Regions from separate parts of the Paenibacillus sp. FSL R5-0928 genome, predicted to be linked through region 4. Evidence: riboswitches for the same ligand, from Rfam matches in the RefSeq annotation. Region 4 holds a riboswitch; each other region holds the start of a gene.
What was found. Region 4 has a riboswitch for thiamine pyrophosphate ahead of thiC (phosphomethylpyrimidine synthase ThiC). Riboswitches for the same ligand answer to the same signal wherever they lie in the genome.

Region 1 (6,212 bases), 1.3 Mb from region 4:
CGCATGCTGGATGAACGTGCCTCTGTCCAAGGAGCAGACAATTCGCATTCCTCAAGCTCACGTTCTAACAAAAAATTTCCGTATAAAGGTAAGCAATGGATTCTGCTAGGGATCTTCATCGTTTTCTTTTTTCTTTATGTAGGCACAGAGATGAGTTTAGTCAACTTTATGCCGGCTATCTTTATTGCCAAGCTAGGGATGACAGAGTCTGCGGCAGCACTGACAGTCACTTTCTTTTGGCTGGCGATGTCTACAGGAAGATTGTTTGCGGGTGTAATTGCCGAAAAAATATCTTATCGCGTGTACATTCTCAGCAGCTGTTTACTAACCTTGTTACTGCTGACACTCTTTCCGTTCACTGAAAATCGTATGGCTGCTTTCATTGTAATTCTGCTGCTGGGGCTGTTTATGTCCGGTATTTTCTCCATTGCATTGGTTTTCTCCAGCAAAATGCTGCCTGGCACCGAAGAGTCAACACCCAGCATTATGATTGCTTCCGGAGGCGTTGGTGGTGCTTTGCTACCTCTGTTTACGGGCTGGTCTATGGATCATTTAGAAGTGGCGCAAACAGCCGGATTACTTGCCACTTTTGCTGCCTTCTTGTTCCTGCTAAGCATTGCCGCATGGAGGTTCCAAGCCAGGCAAGCGGTGGAAGGAAAGAGTTCCCGTATTTAGAATAGTATCAACGTTATCCTTTTAGGGTAATGTGATCTATAAGCATATTCTGAGCACAAGGATGGACAATGAATGAATGAGTCTTTAAATGAGTCTTCAACTGAGCCTTTGTTACATACTGCGCTTATGCAGTTTATATTTCCCTTCTCTATAAAAAAGGGCGATTCTAAGCAGCTTATCCAGCAATTACAGGACGACGGATTCACACGTTTTTTTCTGGATAACAAAGAACTGGAAGCTGCCTATTATGGAGAAGGTTACTGTGTTTCCCATGAACGAATGGAGCGCACCTATTTACCGTTTGCCGCACACGTCCTTTTTCCGCGCAGGAAGGATGCCGACTCGTTTCGCCGTTTTTCCAGAGTAAATAATCTCGACTGCATTCTGGAGATTCCGCAGCAATCTATATTTTTCAAAATTCTCTCGACGGATATATTCATATGTCCCTTTCAGCTTGGATTCGTGACGATACGTGTCCAGCTGGAGGGGGATTCGATTCCCTTTAGTATTGCCCTAGAATTCGCGGATCGTTTCCGTGCGCTAGAGAAAACCTTCATACAGGATGACTACACTTATATTCATTGCGGGGAACAGACCTATGAGATGGTAGAGGATTTTGTCTTCCGAAATTTGGTGGATGGACTGGAGCCATATCTGGATCAATCGGATATCAATGGGGCTTATTTTGAGACCCTTCCTTTTTTCGTAGATGAAAGAATGCAGGTACAAGCTTTTTACGGCTTTCAGAATGAAGAAAGTTCTGATGAGATTAGTGTAAATCTACGCTATCGCGCCTCACAGCTTGATGGAATTGATCTGAACGGAAAGCCCTATGCCAGTGCAAGCGATCCAGCGTATATTGCAAACTATTGTCATGAGCATTCCTATAATCGCTGGGGCCCAGACACGTATTATATGATGAATGAGCAGACCTTTTGCTGCATGACCCGGGCTGAACAGGAGATTGCTGTTAGTCTAGCCAACCAGATGTACGGGCAATATTATTACGGATTTTTACTCAATATTTTCCACAAAATCGTTCTGCTGAAGCTCGCCAATATGCACTCCCGACTTCGGATTAATCATGATTATGAGGAGATAGACAATCTAATTTACTCCATTAATAAGTTCTCGGCGAAGTTCTACTTCTTGGAGTTGATTTCGCAGTCGCAGGGCCGGGAGATATTTCTTCAGCTGCGCAAAGTATACGGAAACGACGCTTTGTTCGAGGAAGTGAAAGAAACCTTAAATGATCTGTTTCAGTATCAGGATAAGTTTCAGTCCAAGCGACGGGATAATCTGCTGATGATTCTCACTGTATTTACGGTAGTAAGCGGGATTTACGGCATGAATCAGGTCATTGACGATCTGGATGGAAAGATTCAATGGAGTAAAATGATTGGATATTCCCCCTTTGAATTTCTTGCCCTCTTCGTGATCATGAGCGGGATTCTGATCAGCGTTGTCCTCACGCTAGGGGCGCTGGTTAGTGAGCTTAAACGGCGTCACCGCAAGAAATATAAAGATCTAGACTAGCAAAAAAGAAACTACTGGATTGGAAAAATTCAGGAGTGCACTACTAGACATTCCGAGTACAGCCGTCTATAATACACCGTATGCGAGAAATATAAGATATAAAGTATGGGTACAAAACTTATACTTACTTATATTGCACATAGAAATACCCGTTAACTTCATAGAACCAGGGGTGCTGGAATTGGCCGGCTGAGATTGTATCCCACAAGATACTGACCCTTATACCTGATCTGGATAATGCCAGCGTAGGAATCGCCAATTGGTTCTGGTCCCTGTGACCTTGACTAACCTTGCGCCAAGCCAGCGTCCCGATCACTCGGGGCGCTTTTTTTGTAAGATCACTAAAAGATGTAGAAAAACGTACATACTACACTTTACGGTTCATGTTGTGAAGACGGGATTCTTGTAACCTTAAAGGAGAGAAGAAGACATGCACCTCAAAAAAGCACTTACGTTGTGCCTCACCTGTGTACTCATTCTTGCCATTGCCGGATGCGGCAGCAACAATGGGAATACAGCCGGAAACAAAGCAAATGCTACTGATCCAACTGCAGCGGCTGGGACGGATGCTCCAAAAGAGCTCACCAAAGTTAAAGTCGCACTCGACTGGACACCGAACACAAATCATACCGGTCTATACGTAGCTAAGGATCTTGGTTACTACGCTGAAGAAGGCCTGGACGTCGAGATCGTTCAGCCAGGCGCAGCGGGTTCTGATACTATGGTTACCTCTGGCGAAGCCGCTTTTGGCATCAGCGCCCAAGAAGGATTAACGCTAGCCCGTCTACAAGGCGTGCCCCTTGTCTCGATAGCAGCTATTATTCAGCATAATACGTCGGGATTCGCCGCTCCAGTAGATCGCAATATTAAATCACCAAAGGATTTCGAAGGTAAAACCTACGGAGGCTGGGGCTCACCGGCCGAAGAAGCAGCCATGAAGGCCATCATGGATCCTGAAGGTGGCGATGTGAAAAAGGTGAAGCTGATCAGTATCGGTGAAGCTGATTATTTTACCGCCGTCAAACGTGACATTGATTTCGCCTGGATTTTCTACGCTTGGACTGGCGTTGAGGCTGAGTTGCGTGGCCAGCCATTGGATATGCTGTACTTAAAGGATTATGCGCCACAGCTCGATTATTACACGCCTGTGCTGACGACGAGTGAGAAGCAAATTGCAGATCATCCTGAGCTGGTGAAGGCCTTCATGAAAGCCACATCAAAAGGTTATCAATATGCCATTGATCATCCGGAAGAGGCTGCCGGTATGTTATCGAAGGCCGTTCCTGACCTGGACGCCGACCTTGTCCTAGCTAGCCAAAAATGGCTTAGCCCAAAATACAAGGACGATGCTGCCCGCTGGGGCGAGCAAAAAACCGAGGTCTGGCAAAATTACGGCGACTGGATGTATGATCTGAAGTTGCTGGATAAACCGCTGGATGCTGCTAGTGCATTCAGTAATGATTTTTTACCGGCGGAGTAGAGAGCGGACTTCAGAACCAAGAAGGTTGGACGTTACTTGAGGAAGGAGGAACGGAGCGTAGTGATGTGCTACGTGAGTACCGGACTTCCCAAGTTCGTTCAAGATTCGACGTCGAGTTTGCTTCCTGAATTACTTCGCTATCAAAGTTGGCTTTTTGAACTTACCTTATAATTTAAGAGTTCAAAAAGACGGCTTTCAGAACCAAGAAGGTTGGACGTTACTTGAGGAAGGAGGAACGGAGCGTAGTGATGTGCTACGTGAGTACCGGACTTCCCAAGTTCGTTCAAGATTCGATGTCGAGTTTGCTTCCTGAGTTACTTCGTTATCAAAGTTGGCTTTTTGAACTTAACTTATAATTTAAGAGTTCAAAAAGACGGCTTTCAGAACCAAGAAGGTTGGACGTTACTTGAGGAAGGAGGAACGGAGCGTAGTGATGTGCTACGTGAGTACCGGACTTCCCAAGTTCGTTCAAGATTCGACGTCGAGTTTGCTTCCTGAATTACTTCGTTATCAAAGTTGGCTTTTTGAACTCACCTTATAATTTAAGAGCTCAAAAAGTCGGCTTTCAGAACCAAGAAGGTTGGACGTTACTTGAGGAAGGAGGAACGGAGCGTAGTGATGTGCTACGTGAGTACCGGACTTCCCAAGTTCGTTCAAGATTCGATGTCGAGTTTGCTTCCTGAATTACTTCGTTATCAAAGTTGGCTTTTTGAACTTACCTTATAAAATGAGAGGATTGATTATTGTGGCTAACACCCTACTAAGCATTCAAGTAATTCCAAAAACTCCGAACAATGAGGATTCCATCCCATACGTAGATAAAGCGATTGAGGTCATTCAAAAATCCGGTGTTAAACATCAGGTGAATCCGCTGGAAACCACAATGGAAGGTGAGCTTAGCGAGCTGCTGGAGGTTGTGCGTCAGATGCAAGAGGCGTTGATCGAAGCAGGCAGTCCAAGCGTAATTTCGCAGATCAAAATCGCTCATAATCCTAACGGAATCAGCATGGATAAATTGACGGAGAAATATCGGCCGTGAGATCGACCTGGAAGCTAATATGGCCGCCCCTTGTGGCGGTCGTCTTCTTTTTAACCGTATGGCAGCTATCTGTATCTGTATTTCATATTGAATCCTGGATTCTGCCGAGTCCTGCTGATATTGCCCGTGAATCCACCAGTAACGCTTCTGGTCTTTGGGCTCATACGATGGCTACGCTGCGGCTCACTTTAATTGGTTTTCCCATCGGTACGGGGGTAGGTCTGATCGTCGCTTTGCTTTTGCATCTTTTGCCTTGGGCTAGACGGGCTTTTTATCCACTCATTATTCTGAGTCAAAATGTTCCCTCCATCGCGCTCGGCCCCCTGCTCATTATCTGGTTCGGCTTTGGTCTTTTGCCCAAAATCGTGCTGATTACACTAGTATGTTTCTTCCCTGTAGCTGTCGCTGCGATGGGCGGCCTGGCCCAAAGTGATCAGGTCATGATGAATTATATGAAAATGGCTGGCGCAAGCAAGTGGCAAATCTTTACCAAGCTGGAGCTGCCCTCTTCTATCCCGGCACTATTTTCCGGTGTAAAAATATCTGCTACTTATGCGGTTATGGGCGCCGTGGTCGCTGAATGGATTGGCGCGGATAAAGGTATTGGCTATTATATGCTTCTGCAGAAATCGGCTTATCGTACGGATCGGATGTTTGTCGCTATTGTTATTATTGTACTTTTAAGTCTTGTACTCTTTGCTATTATTGCATTGCTGGAAAAATGGCTGGTTCGCTGGAAGCCGCGCCGTAACTCATAGAAAGGAAGATGCCTGTATGTCTCAAGCGATGCAAATGCAACACAGAACAACAGAAGTCATCAGCTCTCCTGAAGCTCATACCGCGGCACCCGCCCTTGAAGTGAGCGGCATCTCCAAATCTTTTTTCCATCGTCGCCGTGAGACAAAAGTTCTGAATAATGTCTCTCTCAAGGTAGAGCAACAAGAATTCGTTTCGATCGTTGGTCCTTCCGGCTGCGGAAAAAGCACCTTATTCCATATGATTGGCGGCCTTGTGAAACCCGATGCAGGCACGATCCGCATGAACGGTAAGGTCGTTACAGGTCAACGCGGTGAAATTAGTTATATGCCGCAGCAGCCTGCTCTTTTTCCTTGGCGTACGATTGAGGATAATGTGCTGCTTGCTGGGGAGATCAAGGGCGCACTGCGGGATGGAGCCCGCGAGGAAGCACGCCAGTGGCTTGCCAAGGTTGGGTTAAGCGGGTTCGAACATGCTTATCCGCATATGCTGTCTGGCGGGATGCAGCAGCGTGCAGCTTTTCTCAGAGCATTGCTCGCTCCGCAGGAGCTAATGTTGCTGGATGAACCTTTCAGCGCACTCGATGCACTAACTCGCAGTGAAATGCAGCGCTGGCTGCTTGAGCTGTGGGAAGAGAATCGCCGCTCTGTGCTGTTCATTACTCACAACATCGAAGAAGCGTTGCTGCTCTCTAATCGTATCTATGTATTTTCCGGCCGCCCCGGC
Region 2 (6,212 bases), 3.1 Mb from region 4:
GCAGCGATACCTCACCACCAAAACCCATCGTGCCAATTCCAAGCTTGTTAGCATTCTCCATAATATAGTCTTCCAGCTTGCTAAGGTCTTCTATCGGATTAACATCCTCCACTTTGCGGAACAACTGCTTCTTAGCCAGCTCGTAGCCAGTCGTACGGTCACCGCCGATACCCACGCCAATAAAACCGGCACTACAGCCTTGTCCCTGCGCCTGATATACCGCGTGTAAAATACATTTACGGATTCCGTCCAGATCCCGACCCGCTTTGCCGAGTCCTTCTAATTCTGCCGGGAGACTGTATTGAATATTTTTATTCTCGCAGCCTCCACCCTTCAGAATAAGTCTAACGTCTATTTTATCCTCTTCCCATTGTTCGAAATGAATGACTGGTGTTCCTGCACCCAAGTTATCTCCGCTATTCTCACCTGTTAATGAATCTACAGAATTGGGACGAAGTTTACCATTCTTGGTCGCTCGTACAATGGCATTATGAATATCTTTTTTCATCTCAATCTGATTGATTCCCACAGGGGTGTGAATGATAAATGTAGGCATTCCCGTATCTTGACAGATCGGAGACACTTGCTGCTCAGCCATTCCGATATTTTGCGCAATCGTGGTTAAAGCAAGACCGGACCGGGTAGCCCTGTCTTCCAGCGCGCGACCTTTTGCAACTGCCCGGCGTACATCTCCCGGCAAATTCGTGGAAGTTTCTACGATAAGGTTATAAATACTGTCTTCAAAATGCTGCATCTTCATTCAAGCTCCTCTCGGCAGTTCCAGGTTATCTAAAGTTTGATACAATTAGTATAATAATATCATACCTAGCACCGCATGAAAGGGGTTACTTTAAAATTGAGCTACCATTTTTCTGCCTATCTATATCGTCTTCAGTATATTCAGCGCTGGAGCTTGATGCGCAGCACCGCACCGGAGAACGTCGCTGAGCATTCTTTTCATGTTGCATTGCTCACACATATGCTCTGTTCCATCGGTAATGTACATTTTGGACGTTCACTAAACGCGGAACGAGCAGCAACCATAGCTCTTTTCCATGATGCCAGCGAAGTATTCACAGGCGACATTGCCACGCCGGTAAAATACAACAATCCTCGCTTGCTCACCAGCTTCCGCGAAATGGAAAAAGTTGCGGCTGATCGCTTAACTGGAATGATTCCATCAGAGCTAAAAAGCATCTACACTCAGCTCATACGACCGGAAGACAGCCCTCCCGATTCGGAGGACATTCTGCTGCACAGCTATGTGAAAGCCGCTGATCGGCTGGATGCTTATTTGAAATGCGTATGGGAGGTTGCTGCAGGCAACCGAGAATTTGCCGCCGCGAAGGAGCAGACAGCAGCAAAACTTCGTGGGCTTGGCCTGCAGGAAGTGGATTATTTTCTGACTCATATGGCACCGAGCTTCGAAATGTCTCTCGATGAGCTCTCTGCCGGAAACTAAACACCATCTACACAATAGAAAAAAGGACCTCCGCATGAATCTCGCAGGGGTCCCTTTAGTGATTAATAATAAAAATACAAGCGTTACGTTACTGATTCAGTCAGGATATCCCAGTCTTTAAAAATCGGCTGCAAACCCTTCGTATATAGCATTTCCGTAATCTCCTGCACACTGCGGCTATCGGATATTTCGAATTGCGGAGTTCCCCCTGCATTAGTGTGACCGCCCACCTCAGTAGTGACCCCGGCTGACATCTTAGTTATTCCTAGATGAATTAAATGATCGCGTAGAGAGGCAGGCTCTCTTGTAGATAAAGTAATGCCCGAACGGGGTAAAAATAACCGGTATGCCAAAATAATCTGCACTAGTGATCGATCGGTAACATCGCACTCTGGGTTAAATTCCCCTAAATAAGGCCGAAACCGTGGGGGTGACAGGCTGATCTCGCAATCTGGATACCGATCCTGTAGATAGCGGGCATGCATGGCACTTTGGAATGCCTCTTGCCGCCAATCGTACATCCCGAGCAACGTACCAATATTCACAGAACGAAAACCTGCCTGACAGCCGCGTTCAGGTGCATCCAGGCGATTCCGGTAGTTTCTTTTAGGCCCTTTAACATGCAGCTTTTTGTAAGTCTCCTGGTGGTAAACCTCTTGGTATAGTGTTAATCCATCCACGCCTGCTTGAAGAAGCTCTTTATATTCGGCAGTCGATAGAGGATTTATCTCAATACTGACGGAGGAAAAAAATTCTCTAAGTACAACTACACAATCCTTAATATATGAGACAGGATTCTCCCGGCGCGATTCACCAGTCAAAATGAGGATATGCCGCAGACCTGTAGCTGCAATCTTCTCAGCCTCCCTGCGAACCTCCTCCAAGGACAGCTTTTTACGCGGAAAATCATAAATGGAGCTGAAGCTGCAGTAGGTACAATGATTCACACAAAAATCGGCAAGATACATCGGTGTGAACAGCTGCATCGAATAACCAAAATGTGCACGGGTCAGTCGCTGAGCAGCTTGCGCCATCTCCTCTAGCAGCGGCGTTGCTGCCGGAGAGAGCAATGCCAGCAAATCATTTTCGTTCAGCTTGTCTTTTCCAAGCGCCCGCTTAACGTCATCCTCCCGGAACTCCTTCCACAGCTGCTCATAAGGATACTGCTCCAAGCGGGCCAGTGTGTCAAAAAAGCTCATGCTAATCCTCCCTCCTTTGGTGAACCTATCAAATTCAGTTCAGAAATCCAGTCAACGGTGACGAAGCAAAAGCAACTTCTTCTACAGGACCGAGTCCTGCCAAATAAGCTTTGCGGCCAGCGGATATCGCCTCGCGGAACGCTTCCGCCATGACGAGCGGATTACGTGCCGTTGCGATAGCCGTATTAAGCAGAACAGCAGCGGCCCCCATCTCCATTGCTTCCGCCGCTTCCGAGGGCTTGCCAATTCCGGCATCTACAATAATCGGCAAATTCACTTCTTCAATAAGAATACGCACGAGCTCCTTGGTGCGCAGGCCGCGATTCGTCCCGATCGGCGCACCAAGCGGCATCACAGCAGCAGCACCGGCATCTCTCAGACGTAAAGCAGCCGAAAGGTCCGGACTCATATATGGCAGTACTACAAAACCCTCCGCCGCTAGAATCTCTGTAGCTCGTATGGTCTCCAGATTATCTGGAAGCAGGTATTTCTGATCATTGATCACTTCGATCTTCACCCAGTTCCCCAGTCCCGCAGCTCTTGCTAATCTCGCAATACGGACTGCCTCTTCCGCTGTACGCGCTCCTGAGGTATTAGGCAGAAGAGTCATGTGGCCGGGAATGTGGTTCATGATATTTTCTGCTCCACCTTCCGGGTCCACTCGGCGAAGCGCTACAGTAATCACCTGAGAACCAGAGCTTGCGATCACTTCGGGGATCAGAGCATTCCGGCTATATTTTCCGGTTCCGATAAATAATCTACTAGTTAATCCGATGCCTCCAATATGTAACGGGTCATGCATGAAATTACCTCCCTTTGGTTCTTAGAAATTTCTCAAAATTCTATACCGCTCCATCTCAACCCCCACCAACAAAGTGCACCAGTTCCAAACGATCATCCTCGCTCAGAGCAGTACTTTCATAATTCTCCTTACTGACAATTTCTCCATTCAGCTCAATGATCATCAGACGACCCGACCACTCAGGAAGACTGATCAAATCAGCTATAGTTTGAATACCACCAGAACACTCTGCGGATTTCCCGTTAATCAACAGTCTCATTCTGAATCACCCCCTTCGCCTATGCTTTTACCTCCCGGCTATGAATGAACCGCCTTATGAATAGCTTTGGCGGCCTCATAAGGATCATCCGCTCCGCAAATACCGGACATCACAGCAATCCCTGCCGCGCCTTGCCTAATGATCTGCGCCGCATTAGCGGGACCAATTCCGCCAATCGCAATTACAGGAATAGAGCTAGTCTTCACCGTTTCTGCAAGCAGCTCTAACCCACGTGCGGGCAGCCCTAGCTTGCTCGCCGAGGGAAATACATGGCCAAACAAGCAATAATCAGCTCCCTGCTCTGAAGCATTCGCCGCTTCTTCCGGAGAATGAACCGATCTCCCCAGCCAAAGCTGAGGTGCAATTCGCCGGGCTGTAACCGGGCTCAGACTGTGCCCAGCCAACTGAACACCCGCGGCACCAGCTGCCAATGCTACATCGATCCGGTCATTGATTATCAGTTTGGTAGCGGGTATACCGGCAGCCAACAGCTCCTGTGCCGCAGAGAGCAGTTCGCGTGCTGGACATTGCTTATCTCTTAAGTGAATATAATCGACCCATGTCTGCACCGTGACAGCCAGTTCAACAAATTGTCTCAACTGCTGCTTGCCGTCTGATATTAGATGGATCTCAGCTTGTACCACTCGCGATCTCCTCTCTCTCACTTCCCTGTAGGTCAGTAAAAAACAAAAAAACTGCCCCCGTAAGGAAGGCAGTCAGAATCTGTAAATAGACGGTACTACAAATAGCCCGACAACAGAAATTCGTTCTCCACTTCCCTACGCTGGTCTTAACCAGATCAGGTTCAAAGGGTCCGGAAATCCATTCCGTCTCAGCCAATCGGCACCCCTAGTGACATAAATATACAATTTTAAAATGCTAACGTGGTTTATAGTAACATATTTTTTTATTGAAATACACCCATTTATTCACATTAGCTGTACTAATCTAACCGTTTACTACCTCGCCACCATTTACATGAATAACCTGTCCAGTCACATAACTGGAATCGTCAGAGGCAAGATATACATAGGCTGGCGCCAGCTCCTCTGGTTGTCCAGGCCGTTTCATAGGCTGCGTGCCTCCAAACTCGCTAACCTGCTTCGCATCAAAGGTAGAGGGAATTAGCGGTGTCCAGATTGGACCTGGTGCTACACCGTTTACCCGTATGCCCTTCTCCGCCAGATTCGTGGACAAAGATCGTGTGAAACTCAGGATAGCTCCTTTAGTTGATGAATAGTCCAGCAGCTGCGGGCTTCCGCGATAAGCGGTAATTGAAGTTGTATTTATAATTGTAGATCCTGCTTTTAAATGAGGCATAGCTGCTTTTGTTAAATAGAACATCGCAAATATATTCGTACGGAAAGTACGCTCTAGCTGCTCGGAAGTAATATCCTCGATCTTAGCTTGCGGATGTTGCTCCGCCGCGTTATTGATGAGAATATCAAGCTTTCCTAAGCCCTCTACCGTCTGTTTAATAAGATCCTTACAGAATTTCTCGTCACCGATATCACCTGGAATTAGGATACATTTGCGGCCTTCCTGCTCGACCTGACGTTTAGTTTCCTCTGCATCTGAGTGTTCATTAAGATATGAAATGACCACATCAGCACCTTCTTTAGCAAAAAGCACAGCAACTGCACGCCCAATTCCGCTGTCTCCACCGGTAATCAACGCCGCCTTGTCTTGCAGTTTACCTGCTGCTTTATAATTTGCCGGCTCGTATTTGGGCAGCGGCGTCATTTCACTCTCAATCCCTGGCTGATGATGCTGCTCCTGTGGGGGTAAGGTTTTTGTAGCTTGTTTATTATTGCCTGACATCTTCCCTATCTCCTCTCGTTAAGCAAATTGATAGTTAACTGATCATCTTAGGATGGCACAACAATGCACGTTTATACGCTGGGTTTGTCATTTTCTTAAATCGCTTTACGAATCTTACTTACCACAATGCAAGTAGAAATAAACAACCGTGGATGTAAACTGCTGTAAGTGGAGAGGACTTCACTGCATACAAAAAGGCACAGCATCGCTGCTGTGCCTTGAATTGTTCACCCTAACTATTTCAAAGAAGAAACATGATTTTCTGCATTCACTCCATGTTCCAGTACCCACATAAAATAAAGAGCTTTAGCTGCTTTCTCCCGGGTCACTATGGCTTTAGGTTCTAGTTCTGTCCCATTGACCATTTGGCCTCTAGCAATCCCCACTTCAGATCTAATAAGCCCTAATTCATAAGCACTTTTCACTTTTGAAATTAAAAAAGGAGAAATGTCCGCCGTATCAACCAGCTGCTGCCAGGATACAAGTGGATAGTACATCGCTCCTCTAGCTCCTGGATCCAGATTGAAATCATAACCAGGATCTCCTGGCACTACTGCTGTGCCGTTATAATCAGTCATGTACTTAGGTTTATTAGCAAACTTTACTTGGTAAACATCATAGAGAATAGCACCCATCGTTTCACGTGACAGCTTACCTTTCGGATAATAG
Region 3 (6,212 bases), 3.3 Mb from region 4:
AATCTACTTTTTCGTGAAATAATACAGATTAGACCGCAACCTTTCCATAATTTACAACGTTAAAGGAGTGACAAAGGCTAAGGAGCCTATCCATACAACGAGGTGAAAAGACATGAACATGAAAAAAAGCACACTAGCAGCGATCACAACCGTAGCCATTTTCTCCTTTTCTTTGGGTGGTCAGATGTTTGCAGCTGGGAACACCTTTAAGGATATTGATAACATAAACGGCAAAGAAAAAATCATTTCTTTAAAAAATCAAGGGTTAATTAAAGGTGTCAGCGAATCTCAATTTCTCCCTGGCTCTAAGGTAACTACAGCCCAAGGGATTCAGTTTATCTCCGGCGGTCTCCAGCTTAGCCTCGCGGCCATTGATTTTAACAAAGCTCCTGTTGCCAGCGGCTTGTTCACAAAAGTAAAAGACAAAGCCTGGTACGCTGAAGCCTTTATCAATGCTTATTACAATGAAGTTAAGCTTCCTAAAGACATTGATCCTAACCTCATTATGACCAAAGAGCAATTCACTAACTATCTAGTGCAAGCGATCGAAGGCGTTGGCAATCTGCCGATGATCAATATCGTTCCAGTAGATATCGCTGATGAAGCTTCTCTGACTCCTGCGTATCAAGGCAGTATTCAGCGCTCCCTGAAATACAAGATCAATAGCCTGGATGCTAACGGAAAGTTTAATCCAAAAAGCGAACTCACCCGCGCCGAAGCAGCGATTATGCTCTACAACGCTTTGGAATTTCTGAAAACTGGAGTATAAGCCAAATTTCAGATACTCTTCTCATTTGAATAATCTACACATGAAAAAGCAACTCCGGATGATTCCCGAGCTGCTTTTTCGTGTATATTGTCTTTCTACTCTTCTTCACCATTCAGTCTGTTCAGAAATTGCAGAGCCCGGGGATTCTTCGGATGCTCCAGCACTTCTTGCGGAGTCCCTTGCTCTAAGATATGACCACCATCCATCAAAATGATCCGGTCCGCTACATCGGCGGCAAATTTCATCTCGTGGGTCACAATCGCCATAGTCATACCTTCTGCCGCTAATTGTTTGATAACCTTAAGCACTTCCCCTACCAGCTCAGGATCGAGCGCCGAAGTGGGCTCATCAAACAATAACACTTCTGGATCTACTGCCATAGCCCGGGCGATGGCCACTCTCTGCTGCTGTCCACCTGACAGCTGATGTGGATAGTTATCAGCTTTATCTGCCAAACCCACCTTAGCCAGCAGCTGAAGCCCCCGCTTGCGCGCTTCTTCCTTGGATCGTTTCAAGACAGTTACCTGTCCCTCCATCACATTGCCAAGCGCAGTCATATGCGGAAATAAATTATACGATTGAAAGACCATCCCTGTTTTCTGACGAAGGGCCAATACGGAATTCTGAGGAATTTTCTTATGATCTGTAAAATTGATGGTGATATCACTGAGCGACAGGCTGCCTTGATCCGGGATTTCCAACAGATTAAAACAGCGCAGCAGTGTAGTCTTCCCGGAGCCAGATGGCCCAATAATGACAAGTACCTTTCCATGCTCCATTTTCAGATCAATACCCTTTAACACTTGGAGTGCGCCGAAGGATTTATGCAAATTAATGATTTCAATCACAAGTATCTCTCCTTTAGGTCGCAGAGTAACGATCGAGTCGTTTCTCCAAGTAATTTTGCAGCGCCGACAGCACAGAACAGAACACTAAATAAAACAATCCTGCTTCGGAGTATACCAGCAGAGGCTCATAAGTGGTAGAGGCTACCTGCTGTGCGGTTCTAAACATCTCCGTATAGGTGATGATCGCTGCAAGCGAAGTATCTTTAACCAAGCTAATAAAGGAATTGGATAACGGCGGTACAGAAACGCGCGCAGCTTGTGGCAGAATTACGCGGCGCAGAGCCTGCCCACGAGTCATCCCGACTGAGAAGGCAGCTTCCCATTGGCCTTTATGTATCGACAGGATAGCAGCGCGTACGATTTCCGATGAATAAGCCCCTACGCTAAGAGTAAATCCAATGGTGGCGGCAATGAAGGGGTCGAGTACAATACCAACAGCCGGCAAACCATAAAATATAATAAATAGCTGCACTAACAATGGGGTTCCTCGAATAACCCACACATAAAAACGGGCGATTAGCTTCGGAATTACCCACGGAGAAAGACGTGCCAGCGCGGTTAGGATCGCCAAAATCAATCCAAGCACAAAGGAAAGTAGCGCCAACGGAATGGTAAAAGCCACCCCGGCTTTTAGCAGGGGTAGCAGTGTGTCTAAGAAAATTTGTATTTTGCGGTCATCCATTATTCAGACATCCTTTTTAGCTTCCAGGCTTAATTAGCCTTGCTAGCCTTGTATTATTTTGAAACGTCAGCTCCAAAGTATTTCTCGGAAATTTTCAAGTACGTTCCATCACTCTTCATCTCTGTAATCGCATCACTGACCGCTTTCACCAGCTCATCATTACCTTTCAGGAATACCGCGGCACTTTGTGATCCTTCAGGAATCTCATCAACCACTTTAATTTTTGCATCTGGTTTTTGTTTTTTTAGATCCAGATAAGACAAGCCATCATTCACAGTTGCATCAATACGTCCCGAAGTCAGCAGGTCCATCGCTTGATTGAAACCATCTGTAGCTACGATTTCAGCACCGTTCTCACGAGCGATATCGGATAAATTACTTGTCAGGGATTGTCCGGCTTTTTTACCTTTAAGATCGGCAAAGGTCTTAATATCCTCATTGTCTTCGCTCACGATCAATACTGCTTTGGATACGATATAGGGTTCAGAGAAATCATATTTCACTTTGCGATCTTCGTTAATGGAAACTTCATTGAAAATGACATCAAACCGTTTCGCATCCATCCCAGCAAAAATACCATCCCACTGAGTTTCAAAAAATTCAGCTTTGACACCTAAACGTTTGGCTACTTCTTCAGCAATTTCCACGTCAAAACCAGTCAATTTCCCCGCAGTGTCATGATAAGTAAAAGGTGCATAAGTCCCTTCTGTACCTATCCGCAATTTGCCGCTGGCCTTCACAGCCTCCAAACTGTTTTGCGCTGAAGATGCTGTTCCACCATTCGTTCCAGCTGTTGGTTCAGCAGCCGTATTGGTATTCGAATTATTGCCGCAAGCCGCTACAAGGACCACGGTTAACGCCAATATAATAGTTAAACTCCATTTTTTCATTATTAAATCCCCTCTCTCTATCCGGTTTTTTTCCGGCAAATTGAATAGTACACTGCCATCACATGATCGTCAATACTTTTTTCCGATTATATACATCGGAATTATAATATTAACTAGATTCCTACCTATATCTTACCCAATCTTGGATTAATCCTTCACTTCTTTCTCTCTTTACTTCTCAGAAAGATATGGTATATTTATAAACAAATTAATATGGACCTGTTATTTCACTAGGGGAGTCGGCCGACTGAGACGGAGCTTCAAGCTCCGGACCCTTGGAACCTGATCTGGATCATACCAGCGGAGGGAAGTGGAGCAGAATTTTCATCAAGCATGTTAAGTGTTATTATGCAGAATGAACTTTTTGACCCATTCATTTCCTCTGGAAATGGATGGGTCTTTATTTGTTTAGGCGCTCCACAAAAATTTTAGGAGGTTAGATCATCACGACCATTTTATCTATTCAAGGCCTAACCTACTCTTTTCCGGAATCTGAGCAACCCCCTGTATTCGCAGATCTATCCATGGATATCAGGCAAGGGGAATTCGTCTCCGTAGTAGGTGCTAGCGGATGCGGGAAAAGTACATTTTTCAAAACGATTGCCGGTTTACTCGAACCTACTCACGGAAAAATAAAACTCTCTACGCACCCGTCAACCGCTAGTCGTTTAGGCCAGATCGCTTATATGCCTCAGCAGGATTTATTGCTGCCTTGGAGGACAGTGCTCGACAACTGCCTTTTGCCTTGGGAGATCAAGCCCAGATTTAGTAAACAGGATACGATCACTCAGATTCGGGAAATGTTGACCCGCTTCGGCTTAGCAGATGTAGAGAAGGCTTATCCCCATGAACTTTCGGGAGGAATGAAACAGCGAGTCGCATTTCTGCGCACCTTAGTGGCTGGAGGCGGAAGTGGTCTTATGCTGCTGGATGAGCCCTTTGGCGCTCTCGATGCCATGACCAAACGCGAGATACACCGTTGGCTGTTGGAGTTATGGGGTGAATTGAATCAGACGATTATGCTCATCACTCATGATCTGGAAGAAGCACTATTGCTCAGTGACCGGATTTATTTATTATCTGGCGGTGCGCACAGCGAATTACAGGAGATCGTTGTGGATCTACCAAGGCCAAGACATTATAAGATGAACTATGAACCCCGGTTTATAGCACTACGGGAAGAGTTGGAGCGAAGATTGCATGCAACCTATACCTTTTAAAAAACATCTAGACAACTATGGTCCCTTCCTTCTTCTGGTACTGCTCATTCTTGTAATCTGGGAGTCGGCTGTTCGCCTTCACATGATTCCAGCCTTTATTCTCCCTGCACCTTCCTCTATTGGAATCGCATTGATCGAGCACAGGCAATTATTATTTGGACAGCATTTATTGGCGACGTTACAGGAGATACTGGTGGGTTTTGTCCTTTCTGTTATTTGTGGTGTATTGCTGGGCACTGGAATGTTCCTGTATCGCCCCATAGAAAAGGCCATCTATCCCTTTCTTATCATTAGCCAGACGATCCCATTAATTGCGCTATCCCCCATTTTTATTATGTGGTTCGGATATTCGCTGTGGAGCAAAGTGGCTGTGGTGTTTTTGACGGCTTTTTTTCCAGTCGTAGTGAGTACATATGATGGACTTCGTACAAGTGGCCAGACTTACAAGGACTTATTATTAACATTTGGTGCAAACCGCTGGCAGCTGCTTGTCAAAACCCAAATTCCACTGGCGTTGCCTGCTTTTTTCTCTGGCTTAAAGCTGTCCATTGTATACTGCGTCATCGGAGCTACTATCGGGGAATGGCTCGGCGGCAGTAAAGGACTCGGTTACTTCAGCCGCAGAATGGCCGGAAATATGCAGAGCGATGAAATGTTCGCGGCTGTATTTCTGCTGTCCGCGCTTGGTGTGGTGCTTTTTCTGGCGATAGCTTTACTCGAACAATTATTTTTAAAGAAAAGAGGATCAAACCAATGAATCATTTAAAATCCCCACAACGAGGACTTATTTCTGTATTTCTAGTATGCACACTTTTGCTCTTAAGCAGCTGCGGGAAGGCAGACAAGATAAATAACAACTCCCAAACCGATCCCTCCAATACCGAAAATAAGCAGTCACACAAGCTGACGATTATGCTTGATTGGTATCCCAATGCCGTTCATTCCTTTCTATACGCTGCGCAACAGCAAGGTTTTTTCCAAGAGGAAGGTTTGGATGTCGAGATCAAAATGCCTGCGGACAGCAATGATTCCCTAAAGCTTGTTGCAGCGAATCAAATTGATCTAGCGCTCAGTTATCAACCTCAGGTACTTATGGCACGCGGCGAGAAAATCCCTGTACGTTCGATTGCAGCAATCGTGCGGCATCCACTGAATCATCTGATGGTTCCTCAGGCTGGCAGTATTCATAGTCCAAAAGAGCTCGCGGGAAAACAAATCGGCTATTCCTCCATTCCGCTCTATGAAGCGGTGATTCGGACAATGATCCAGAGTGATGGAGGCGATCCTTCATCCGCCAAGCTGATTGACGTAGGTTTTGACCTCATCCCTGCGATCTCTACTGGACAAGTAGACGCAATAATGGGCGGGTTCATCAACCATGAACAACTAATCCTTGAAAAAGAGGGACATCCGGTCACTTCGCTTAATCCAACGGATTACGGAGTACCTGACTATTATGAGCTTGTGCTGGTGGCCAGCGAACAAGGATTGCAAAATTCTGAAGCCTACTTTAAAAAATTTCTAAATGCCATTACAAAAGGACAGGAATTTGTGGAGCAGAATCCTGAACAAGCCCTGGATTTACTGGTTGCACATGAAGATGCAACTTCACCGCTCGACAAGGAGATTGAGAAAAAAAGTCTTGAGATTCTGCTGCCGCTGATGAATGCTGGCGATCAATCTTTTGGATATCAAGACCCGACATCTTGGGAAAAGGTTCAGCAGTGGTTATCCACCAACAATCTTCTACCAGAGGATATTAAAGCACAGGAAGCTTTTATCAATCTGTAATGTTTAGTTAGT
Region 4 (6,212 bases):
AACCTCGTCCTCTACTCATCGGAATACGTTCGCCCTCATGGAATACATAACCCTCCCCACCAAAGATCAAATGCAGGTTATAACTCCCCAGAAACCCTTCGCTTCTTCTCTCTGTATGTTGTGGAAAGTGAGTGTAATGTCCCAAAAATTCAGGATAACAGACATATTTTGAAAAAGCCGGTGTCGGCAAATACCATTGTTTCTTCATGTTTGGCAGCACCCATTTCTGTAGCGCAACAGAGCGCAAGTTGGATTAAGGCAATAAACGCAAGATTGTTATATGATAGCAATATTTTGTTATATAAGACCTCTTATCATTGATACTACAATAGAATTATAAAATATTGAAAGCATATTTTTAATACTTTGGAGGTAATGATGAAGAAACCTGTCGCAACTGAAAAATTCGAGCTTGGCGTTTGTTATTATCCGGAGCACTGGCCAGAAAACATGTGGGAGGACGATTATCGCCGGATGCGTGAACTCGGCTTTACGATCATTCGGATGGGGGAGTTTGCTTGGTCTATTTTTGAACCCACAGAAGGGGAGTTTCAGTTCGGGCTCTTTGATCGGGCGATTGATCTAGCACATAAATATGGTCTTCAGGTTGTACTTGGTACTCCGACGGCAACGCCTCCAGCTTGGTTGACTGATAAATATCCAGAAGTATTAAATGTAACCTACGAAGGTGTTACACTTCAGCATGGCATGCGCCGCCATTATAATTACAGCAGTCCTAAATACCGGGAACTGTGTGCACGTATTGCAGAACAAATGGCTGAACATTACGGCAATCATCCGGGTGTAGTTGGCTGGCAAATTGATAATGAGCTCAACTGTGAGATCAGTGAATTTTATTCGGAGAGTGACCATAAGGCCTTCCGGGAATGGCTACAGCAGAAATATGTTACGCTTGAGCATTTGAACGAGGCATGGGGAGCTGTTTTTTGGAATCAAAGCTATAGTGACTGGTCTCAGGTCTATCTTCCACGTCCGACTCCAGTACCGAAGCAACCCAATCCTCATCAGGCATTGGATGAAAAACGGTTTATTTCGGACAATACAATTTCTTTTGCCAAAAACCAAGCGGATATCATTCGTAAACTTGCCCCTAAGCAATGGGTAACCACGAACGGTCTGTTCGGTCATCTCGATAGCCATGAAATGACGGATGAACTGCTGGATTTCTTCAGCTATGATTCCTATCCTCAGTTCTCTACTATTTTTTATGACCCGAATGAGCGGAATCCGCTGAATGATAGAGGCTGGGGACTGTCGTTATCTGTTGTTCGTTCGATATCCCCGAATTTCTGCATTATGGAGCAGCAGTCGGGCCCGGGTGGCTGGGTGAACCGGATGGATATGCCTTCTCCAAAGCCCGGGCAGATGCGGTTATGGACTTATCAGTCGATCGCTCATGGGGCAGATATGGTGTTATATTTCCGCTGGCGGACAGCTACGATGGGCAATGAAATTTATTGGCATGGAATCAATGACTATCATAATCAGCCTAACCGGAGAGTGCGGGAAGCGGGGCAGATCGGTCAGGAGCTGGCAGCAGCAGGTCAAGCGTTTATCGGTACTCATAATCAGGCTAACGTTGCTATTGTTCGTGATTATGACAATGAGTGGGATGGAGAATACGATGTTTGGCATGGCCCGTTTATGTGGAAGAGCAATAAGGAGTGGTACAAGGCTCTTCAGCGGAAGCATATCCCGAATGACGTGCTCTATTTGCGCAAAAAAACAACGCTGGAGGAGCTTGCAAGGTACGACGTGCTTATCTATCCTCACCCAGCGATTATGACAGATGAGACAGCGTCTCTGCTGGATGAATATGTTCAACAAGGCGGCAAACTGATCTTCGGCTGTAGAACTGGCTATAAGGATGAGCGCGGTCAATGTTATATGCGTCCTTTCCCAGGTACTGCTAAGGATCAATGCGGGATCACAGTTGAAGAATTCACAATGGTTAAGGGCAGTCGTCAGCCAACAACAATTAGCTGGTCGGGCGCGACCGAAGTCGTTACAGGAGCAGATGACTTTAATGATATTCTCAAAATAGAGGAAGCTTCGGTTGAAGTGATGGCGGTTTACGCCTCTGATTATTATGCGGGAAAACCGGCGGTAACTAGAAATCGTCGCGGCAAGGGTGAGGTTTGGTATTACGGAGCCGTATTTAACGAACAGGCAGCGGCTGAGATCATAAATTTAATGGATCTACAATCGCCAGCAAATTGGCTGAAGCTCCCAGAAGAGGTAGAGCTGCAAGTCCGTACCGGAGCTTCTTCCAGTTATGCTTTTTTGCTTAATTATAGTGAGACTCCTGTCACGATCCATCTTCATGAGACCAAAACAGATTTACTGAGCGGCACAACATTGTCGGGCGAGGTGCTTCTGGAAGGATTTGGGGTATTGGTGTTATACTAACGTACACATTGATCTCACATTTGAGTAGATTTGGATAATTCTCTCTTTTCGGTTATACTTTGAAGTAGCAATTATATAGTTACGGGAGCTTGGTGGGACCAGGCTGAGAGGATAGTTATAACTATCGACCGTCAAACCTGATCTGGATAATGCCAGCGGAGGAAATGGAGCTCTATTTCTATTTGTCTACTCTAAGGCCTCATCTTATACAGATGTGGCCTTTTCTATGTGTGGGGAGTAGACCGTCTCCGCTTGATCAAATCACCTTATAGGAGGAATTGAGATGACAAGCGAATTGAACAACGATCCAATCAATTTATCAGCTTTTCCAGCAAGTCAAAAAGTGTATGTAAAGGGTTCACGGCCTGATATTCAGGTGCCTATGCGGGAGATCTCACTTAGTCCAACTGCGGGCATAGACGGCGAAGAGGAGAATTCCCCAATTCATGTCTATGACACAAGTGGGGCTTACACGGATGCTAATATTCATACTGATATTCGTCAGGGGTTAGAGCCCAATCGTCTAAGCTGGATTGAGGAACGAGGGGATGTGGAAGCGTACGAAGGAAGAACCGTGAAGCCTGAAGATAACGGGAATGCAACGGGAAAAGCTGTGGCGGAAGTGTTTCCAGCGCTCCATAGAAAACCTTTGCGAGCGAAAAAGGGGCGTAATGTCTCTCAAATGCATTATGCACGCAAAGGGATTATTACTTCGGAAATGGAATACGTTGCGATTCGTGAGAATGTGACACCGGAATTTGTAAGAGATGAAGTAGCCCGCGGCCGCGCCATCATTCCAGCGAATATCAATCATCCAGAGAGTGAACCAATGATTATTGGGCGTAATTTTTTGGTAAAGATCAATGCCAATATTGGAAACTCCGCAGTATCCTCATCCATAGAGGAAGAGGTGGAGAAAATGAGATGGGCTACCCGCTGGGGTGCAGACAATATAATGGATCTCTCCACAGGTAAAAACATCCATACGACACGCGAGTGGATCATCCGTAATTCTCCTGTTCCTATTGGAACGGTGCCTATTTATCAAGCTTTGGAAAAAGTGAATGGGAAAGCGGAAGATTTAACGTGGGAAGTATACCGTGATACGCTCATTGAGCAAGCGGAGCAAGGGGTTGATTATTTTACCATTCATGCGGGAGTTCTGCTTCGTTATATCCCGTTGACGGCACAACGTATGACAGGTATTGTTTCAAGAGGTGGCTCCATTATGGCGGCATGGTGTCTTGCGCATCATCAAGAGAACTTTTTATATACACATTTTGAAGAGATATGTGAAATCATGAAGCTGTACGATGTTTCTTTTTCCCTAGGCGATGGATTACGTCCGGGTTCGATTGCTGATGCGAATGATGAAGCACAATTTGCCGAGTTAGAGACGTTAGGTGAATTAACAGCTATGGCTTGGAGTCATGATGTACAGGTGATGGTAGAGGGTCCAGGACATGTGCCGATGCACTTGATTAAAGAGAATATGGATAAGCAACTTGAAACTTGCAACGAAGCCCCTTTTTATACGTTAGGTCCACTGACTACAGATATTGCTCCGGGGTATGATCATATTACCTCTGCTATAGGCGCAGCGATGATTGGTTGGTTCGGTACAGCAATGTTATGTTACGTAACTCCGAAGGAGCATCTTGGCCTGCCTAATAAGGAAGATGTACGTGTAGGGGTCATTACTTATAAAATAGCGGCACATGCCGCAGATTTGGCGAAAGGGCATAAAGGAGCACAAGACCGGGATAATGCTCTTTCGAAAGCCCGTTTTGAATTTCGTTGGCGTGATCAATTTCATTTATCGTTAGATCCTGAGCGAGCGCTCGAATATCATGATGAGACATTGCCTGCGGAAGGCGCTAAAACAGCTCATTTCTGTTCCATGTGCGGGCCGAAATTTTGCAGTATGAAGATCTCTCATAATATCCGGAATACGACGAGAATTGAATCAGGAATGCAAGAGAAGGCACAAGAATTTCTCCAAGGCGGGAGCCTCATTTATAGATAACTTTTTCTGCTAAAAAGAAATACCTAAAAGAAGTCGTCATTGGCGGCTTCTTCTTTTATACTTTGAATAGATAGGAGTTGATGAAATGGAAGCGATTCGTTCAGAGGAAGTCATTTTAGAGGATTTAAGTAATAGTTTCTATCATTTTTTTGGATTGAAAGTCCTTCATGCTACCCCAATAAAACGTGGCTGGTTAAATCTTAAATGGAAAATCACAACGGATTCAGGGCAATTTCTACTTAAACAATACAACAAAAAAAGATATAAATTGTATAACCCAGAAGAGCTGAACTTTGCCTTTTCTCAACAGAAAAGATTGTATCTACAGGGGCTCCCATGTCCCGGATTGTTGGCTTATAACAATAATGTTTTACTGGAATCAGATCAGGGAGAAACGTTTATGGCAATGGAATATTGTGAAGGCCGTGTCATAGAGCCGGGTAAGATTAATATCCATCAAATGTTTGATTTGGGTCGTGCCACAGGTAAAATGCATCGTTTATTAAATGATGGGACCATTAGTTTGAAAAGAACCCCACAATTTATTCCACAAAGCCCTGAGGAACGTTTAGAACATTGGAATGTACTCCTACAACAATCAAAGGAAATGGGTAAAACCTCACTTATCACTGACCTAGAGATACAACTAAGAGCGACTGAAGAAATAGATCCGGAAATATTCGAAGGACTTGAAGCTGGATGGGCACATCGTGATTTATGGGTTGATAATCTTTTATTTCAAGATAGCCAATTGTCTGCAATTCTAGATTTTGATCGGTTCAAATATGATTATCCGCAGCTAGATGTAGCGCGAGCAGTGATGTCATGTGCTCTAGATGAAGATTTAGATGGAGCACTAGCCTCAGCATTTATTGACGGATATCGTGAGGAACGAACGGTGGAGCAGGGGGATTTAACAAAATCATTGCAGTTGTTGTGGTATATGGAAAGCCCGTGGTGGATTAATGCCGCGATGGACAAACATAGTGTACCTCCAAAACGTTTTGCAAAAGAAATGAATTGGCTGGCTAAGAACCTGAACAATTTACCTGCTATCTTAGGGAACTTATAGTGAAAACGATTGAATTATAGCCTAAAAGATGCATTGACCAGCCAAAGTTTGGCGCCTATAATCTTAACAAGGAAAATCCACCACATATAGAGCTATTTGTAAACGCATTCAATGAGCTTTTTCCTTATTTATCATGGAAGGAGGAGATCAAAACTATCAAGTATTTCTTTTTTTCTCATTTTTGCAAACGTTTGCACCACACGATAAGCATAAAAATCGTAGCTGCACTAAAAATTATGAGGAGGTTATTTACTTGGTATCCAAACAATCCAGGCGTTATATTTCGTGGTTAATTATTTTTTCGCTCATTTTTAGTTTATTTGGTTTATCGGGTGGAGCATCGGCCAGCAATACGGATCATACAGTCACCTATACCAATCCTACAGCGACAGCTGTGACCTTACATTGGACTACGAATAACTGGGCTAATACTACGGACACGGTGATGACCAAAAATGGAACCACGTTCACCGCCAACCTCAATGTTCAGGAAGGTGCCACCCTTATTTATTGTTATCACATCACGGCTCCAACGGATAGTTGGGACAATAACGGCGGGAAGAACTGGACGGTGGTTATTCCGGTTGCCGGGAAATACGAAGCAGAGAGTGCATCCCTGTCTGGTGGTGCAAAAGTAAATACGAATCACATCGGATATTCGGGCACTGGTTTTGTTGATGGATA

Region 1: linked by a shared signal. The riboswitch ahead of MKZ16_RS02115 (ABC transporter substrate-binding protein) and the one ahead of thiC (phosphomethylpyrimidine synthase ThiC) in region 4 are both predicted to bind thiamine pyrophosphate.
Region 2: linked by a shared signal. The riboswitch ahead of MKZ16_RS10080 (thiamine phosphate synthase) and the one ahead of thiC (phosphomethylpyrimidine synthase ThiC) in region 4 are both predicted to bind thiamine pyrophosphate.
Region 3: linked by a shared signal. The riboswitch ahead of MKZ16_RS13790 (ABC transporter ATP-binding protein) and the one ahead of thiC (phosphomethylpyrimidine synthase ThiC) in region 4 are both predicted to bind thiamine pyrophosphate.

Annotation. Positions count from the first base shown of each region.
Region 1 covers NZ_CP150225.1:471,946-478,157, reverse strand. The annotation lists gene MKZ16_RS02125 (MFS transporter) at 1-675, shown strand, start outside; gene MKZ16_RS02120 (hypothetical protein) at 748-2,211, shown strand; TPP riboswitch at 2,370-2,480, shown strand; gene MKZ16_RS02115 (ABC transporter substrate-binding protein) at 2,642-3,691, shown strand; gene MKZ16_RS02110 (MTH1187 family thiamine-binding protein) at 4,437-4,730, shown strand; gene MKZ16_RS02105 (ABC transporter permease) at 4,727-5,488, shown strand; gene MKZ16_RS02100 (ABC transporter ATP-binding protein) at 5,523-6,212, shown strand, end outside.
Region 2 covers NZ_CP150225.1:2,309,581-2,315,792, reverse strand. The annotation lists gene MKZ16_RS10105 (fumarate hydratase) at 1-754, opposite strand, end outside; gene yfbR (5'-deoxynucleotidase) at 857-1,462, shown strand; gene thiH (2-iminoacetate synthase ThiH) at 1,546-2,661, opposite strand; gene MKZ16_RS10090 (thiazole synthase) at 2,696-3,463, opposite strand; gene thiS (sulfur carrier protein ThiS) at 3,519-3,722, opposite strand; gene MKZ16_RS10080 (thiamine phosphate synthase) at 3,761-4,366, opposite strand; TPP riboswitch at 4,482-4,583, opposite strand; gene MKZ16_RS10075 (SDR family oxidoreductase) at 4,671-5,543, opposite strand; gene MKZ16_RS10070 (GDSL-type esterase/lipase family protein) at 5,780-6,212, opposite strand, start outside.
Region 3 covers NZ_CP150225.1:3,086,200-3,092,411, reverse strand. The annotation lists gene MKZ16_RS13810 (S-layer homology domain-containing protein) at 113-769, shown strand; gene MKZ16_RS13805 (amino acid ABC transporter ATP-binding protein) at 865-1,617, opposite strand; gene MKZ16_RS13800 (amino acid ABC transporter permease) at 1,631-2,299, opposite strand; gene MKZ16_RS13795 (amino acid ABC transporter substrate-binding protein) at 2,353-3,189, opposite strand; TPP riboswitch at 3,412-3,515, shown strand; gene MKZ16_RS13790 (ABC transporter ATP-binding protein) at 3,714-4,409, shown strand; gene MKZ16_RS13785 (ABC transporter permease) at 4,390-5,166, shown strand; gene MKZ16_RS13780 (ABC transporter substrate-binding protein) at 5,163-6,200, shown strand.
Region 4 covers NZ_CP150225.1:6,374,342-6,380,553, reverse strand. The annotation lists gene MKZ16_RS28785 (AraC family transcriptional regulator) at 1-208, opposite strand, end outside; gene MKZ16_RS28780 (beta-galactosidase) at 379-2,430, shown strand; TPP riboswitch at 2,502-2,611, shown strand; gene thiC (phosphomethylpyrimidine synthase ThiC) at 2,714-4,456, shown strand; gene MKZ16_RS28770 (phosphotransferase) at 4,542-5,528, shown strand; gene MKZ16_RS28765 (alpha-amylase family glycosyl hydrolase) at 5,782-6,212, shown strand, end outside.